DNA from 2 places in the Paenibacillus sp. JT31N11 genome. Region 2 is predicted to be linked to the other one. Evidence: riboswitches for the same ligand, from Rfam matches in the RefSeq annotation. Region 2 holds a riboswitch; the other holds the start of a gene.

The links. A riboswitch is a leader RNA that binds a small molecule or an ion and turns the genes downstream of it on or off. The one in region 2 is predicted to bind cyclic di-AMP.
Region 1: another riboswitch for cyclic di-AMP. It lies ahead of AC0YNV_RS28465 (APC family permease); the one in region 2 lies ahead of AC0YNV_RS34430 (C40 family peptidase).

Annotation. Positions count from the first base shown of each region.
Region 1 is NZ_JBWDNQ010000010.1:225,972-228,171, forward strand. It holds gene AC0YNV_RS28460 (polysaccharide deacetylase family protein) at 1-310, shown strand, start outside; cyclic di-AMP (ydaO/yuaA leader) riboswitch at 521-681, shown strand; gene AC0YNV_RS28465 (APC family permease) at 814-2,200, shown strand, end outside.
Region 2 is NZ_JBWDNQ010000017.1:77,139-79,338, forward strand. It holds gene AC0YNV_RS34425 (DEAD/DEAH box helicase) at 1-361, opposite strand, end outside; gene AC0YNV_RS34430 (C40 family peptidase) at 665-1,165, opposite strand; cyclic di-AMP (ydaO/yuaA leader) riboswitch at 1,171-1,324, opposite strand; gene AC0YNV_RS34435 (hypothetical protein) at 1,721-2,200, opposite strand, start outside.

The DNA.
Region 1 (2,200 bases), on a different contig from region 2:
CGTGGAAGAAGGGGAAACCTATGAGAGCTTCAAGCAAATGATGATGGCAAAGCTCTACGATCTTCCCGAGGGAATTTGCGAGACGTATATTCATCCGGCAGCCGAGGACGAGCATATGAGCGCCCTTGTTCCATCCTGGGAGAAGCGGGTATGGGAATACAAGCTGATGCAGGGGGATGATTTCGCTTATGCGCTGAGGGATGCCAAGGTTGCCCTGGCGACTTACGATGATGTGCGCAAGTACAGAAAAAAGCCAAGGCTCAAATCCGCGGCTGTGCTGTTGAGATCGCTTATGACCAGACAAAAATAATGGGCAGGAAACATTATAGGTCATAAATGAAGATATCCTGCGAAAAAGGTTGATAGGAAGAGGATAGGATCTATGTAAGCGTTTATATCGCTATATAGGGTAATGAGCTTAAATATTTTCCAGTTTCCGTTGCTGTACAACAAATAAGTGAAGGAGTAATATTCAATAAGTGAAGCAGCAAGTCGTGGAAAAGAGTTTCAATTTCATAGAAATCCTTAATCGCTGAGTTCTGAAACAGAAACGGGGGAACCATGGAGGCAGATGCAGTTGATCTGGTCTCAGGGGTGAATCACCTGGCGCAAGCCAAGGTGTAGGGCGACTCTCGCGCCCGAATCCGGCAGCTAACCTCGTAAGCGTACGGAAGAGGAATTATCGCGTTTTAACCATGTTCAATTATGGATAAAGCCGCGGAAAGCTCCTAACTTTCTGCGGCTTTTTTATGCTTGAAATTAGGGATAGGATCATTTGCTTCACAACAAAAGCAGCTAAAAGGGGAAGTCACAGTGGTAGGCAGATTCAAACGGTTATTAATCGGACGTCCAATGAAAAGTGCGGAAATTGAAGGGGAAAAGCTGACCAAACTTAAAGCGCTTGCGGTATTGTCCTCGGATGCGCTCTCTTCAGTCGCTTACGGGACGGAGCAAATTCTGATCGTTCTGATGGCTGCGGGCTTCGCGGCGGTATGGTATTCCATCCCCATCTCGCTTGCCGTGCTGGGTCTTCTCCTGATTCTGATTTTGTCATACAGGCAAACGATCTTCGCGTATCCCGCCGGAGGCGGGGCTTATGTAGTAGCCAAGGACAATCTGGGCGTCCGCACCGGACTGCTGGCCGGAGGCTCGCTGCTTGTCGATTACATTCTTACTGTCGCCGTCAGCACATCCGCCGGGACTGATGCCATTACATCGGCTTTTCCGTCCCTGCATGATCATCGCGTACTGATTGCGCTCATCATGATTTTGTTTTTGACCATTATCAGCCTGCGCGGAATTACGGAATCCGCGTCCGTGCTTGCCATGCCCGTTTATTTGTTTGTCTTCGCGATTTTCGCACTCATTATTTCGGGAATCATCAAGTATGCGCTCGGAGGCGTTGACGCGCATCCTCCGGAAATCGGCGCCGCAGTATCGAATATCAGTCTTTTCCTGCTTCTGAAGGCCTTCAGCTCCGGCTGTTCCGCGCTCACCGGCGTGGAGGCGGTGTCCAACGCCATACCGAACTTCAAGCAGCCAGCCAATCGCAATGCCGCCGCCACACTGATCATGATGGGCGCCATTCTGGGCGCTATGTTTGTGGGAATCAGCCTTCTCGCCTACTGGTACGGCATTACGCCGAATCCGAAGGAAACCGTAGTCTCCCAGATCGCCGATTCCACCTTCGGCAGAGGCGTGATTTATTATATCATCCAGGGAGTCACTGCCCTGATTCTGTTTCTGGCGGCCAATACAGCCTACTCGGCCTTTCCCCTTCTGGCGTTCATGCTGGCCAAAGATAAATATATGCCGAATGTGTTTATGGTGCGCGGCGACCGACTCGGCTTTTCCAATGGCATTATCATTCTGGGCATCTTGTCCGCTCTGCTCGTGGTGCTTTTCCATGGCGATACGGAGAGCCTCATTCCCCTGTATGCGGTAGGTGTCTTTATTCCCTTTACGTTATCCCAGCTGGGGATGATGGTGAGGTGGATTAAGCTGAAGCCAGCCAACTGGATCATAAAATTAGTCATCAATACAATTGGCATGCTCACCACTCTGGTCATTACGCTGATTTTTATCTTCACCAAGTTCGGCCATGTCTGGATGGTCTTTCTCTTCCTGCCTGTTGTGATCTGGATCTTTCTGAGCATCAACAAGCATTACCGCAATACGGCGGATCAATTGCGGATCAACA
Region 2 (2,200 bases):
TCTCCGCTCTTTGATGCTCTTCATGGAAACGTTCAATAGCTTCCATAAAGCCGATGATATGGTACTGAATATCGTTATTAAGCGCCTTCAAGGGCGTAATATAAAGTGTGCGCACACCTGGCTTCCAGCTGCTGCCCGGGGCCGTGGCGGCGATTTTGCCCACTGCGATTCCGTTCAGGCAGGGCAGCAGCGCCGCAAGTGTTTTACCGGAGCCGGTCGGTGCTGCGATGAGCGTATGATGATTGTCCATGATTGAAGCCCACGCGTCCAGCTGAATATCGGTCGGCTCGCCGAAGGCCTGCCGGAACCACCCCGCAAGAGTCGGATGAAACACCTGCAGCGCAGGGGAAAGCTCTGTCATCACCTAACAGCTCCTTTCATTCATACATCAAGGTTGGGATTGTGGTTATATTATACCCATTTTCCCTCTGATTGCGAGATTCGCCGGCACCCTCCGCACAACGCCCGGGTCTTTCGGGTCCATTTTGACGGCATCCAGCATGCACTGGACTGTTTGAATACCGGAACATACGGGGTATATATAGGTGCTGCTTCTTATTTCATACACCCAAATGAAAAAGCAAAAACCGCAGCAGCTTGTCCAATCGGACAAGCGTCTGCGGCTATGCATCAGCATTCTTTAGCGAATGCTCATCGACACTGATCAACCAGCGTCTTCGCTGTCAACCAATTCATCAGAAGGTTCGTCAGCGTATTTCTCGAATGTCTCAGGGCTCATTACGCGGCGGGCAGTAACATAGCGTTTAACGTAGTAAGAGTCGCTAAGGCTGCTAATGGTAACGCCCTTGCTGGAGGAGGAATGAGCAAACTTGCCGTCTCCAACATAAATGCCGACGTGTGAAATGCCGCGACCATTCGTATTAAAGAATACGAGATCACCAGCAATCAAGTCGTCCTTGACTACTTTCTTGCCCAGCTTGGACTGAGCGGAGGATGAATGCGAGATCGAGACGCCGAGTTTGTCAAACACGTACATCGTAAATCCGGAGCAGTCAAATCCTTTGGTAGTCGTCCCTGCCGTGCGGTAAGGAGTGCCGATCACATCACTGATAACGCCGTCCATTTTGGAGTCTGCTAGTGCGCTCCCAACTTGGAATAAGAGTACCAATGCTAGACCGATGAGTAGTGCAGAAACTTTTTTCAAAAAATGTGACCCCTTCCGGTTGCCTGCGAGGTTAGCTGTGGGGTTCGGTTGAAGGCTCCCTATGATACCCTCTGACATTCGTTGCAGCAAATGTCGGGATCAATTCACCCAAGATGGTTCCCCCGCTTCTCATCCAAGAGAATTCGGCAATTTTTTCATGCTGGCATACTAATTCTGTTTTTTTAGCGAATCTCCTTCCAAATTCACAATTTGTTCACAAATTAGAATTATTAGAGTGAAACTTTTTGACAACTCGTCTCGTTATCTTATTGCAAAAAATGCGAAAGGGCCTTCCGGCATTTGCAGGAGCCTTTTTTTTGTGGTCTAAACTTGAGTCTTAAGTCCATGCCGGCAGATGAACGCTTCCGATTTCACCCGCATTATCGACAATATCTGACTGCACCTGTTTCTCTAATTCGCTTTTCAGATGTCATATTTTCAAAACAAAGAGGGACCAACCGCATCAAAACGGCTGATCCCTTTTTGATATTATAGGTTCTCTCCGGCAACTGAACCGACTTCTGCCTGCTGCCTGTTCACTAATAAGAGCGGTGGTCAGGTCTGCTTGGAATGCCATACTTCATACTGCGAGGCTACCGTCCACACTTTCATAACCGTACGAACCAGATGATAGCTTTGATGCAAAATGAGTGCAATCAACCCGGCCCAGAGCATGGAGGCCGAGGCCATGGTCAGACTGAGCGCCATTCCAATGGCCCACATTAACAGCGAGATGCCGGCCAGCGGAATAAGATGCCGCACCCCGCCCCAGAATGAGCGAAGCGCGCCGTTTCCGGACACAACGCCGAACTGCATGGCGAGGAAGAGCAGGTGGAGCAGCGCCGCCCACACCAGCCAACCGCCGGCCCAGGGCCCGACCTTGTTGGCGATGTCCGCCAGACTGCCGCTGCTGAGCAGGGCATCAAGGGCTTTGGGCAGCAGCCAAACGCCCGGAGCCAGCGTCAAGGCTGTTTCGATGCCGTATAGCAGTGCAATCGGCTTCCACGCCGTACGGATTCCTTTGATAAATCTTGT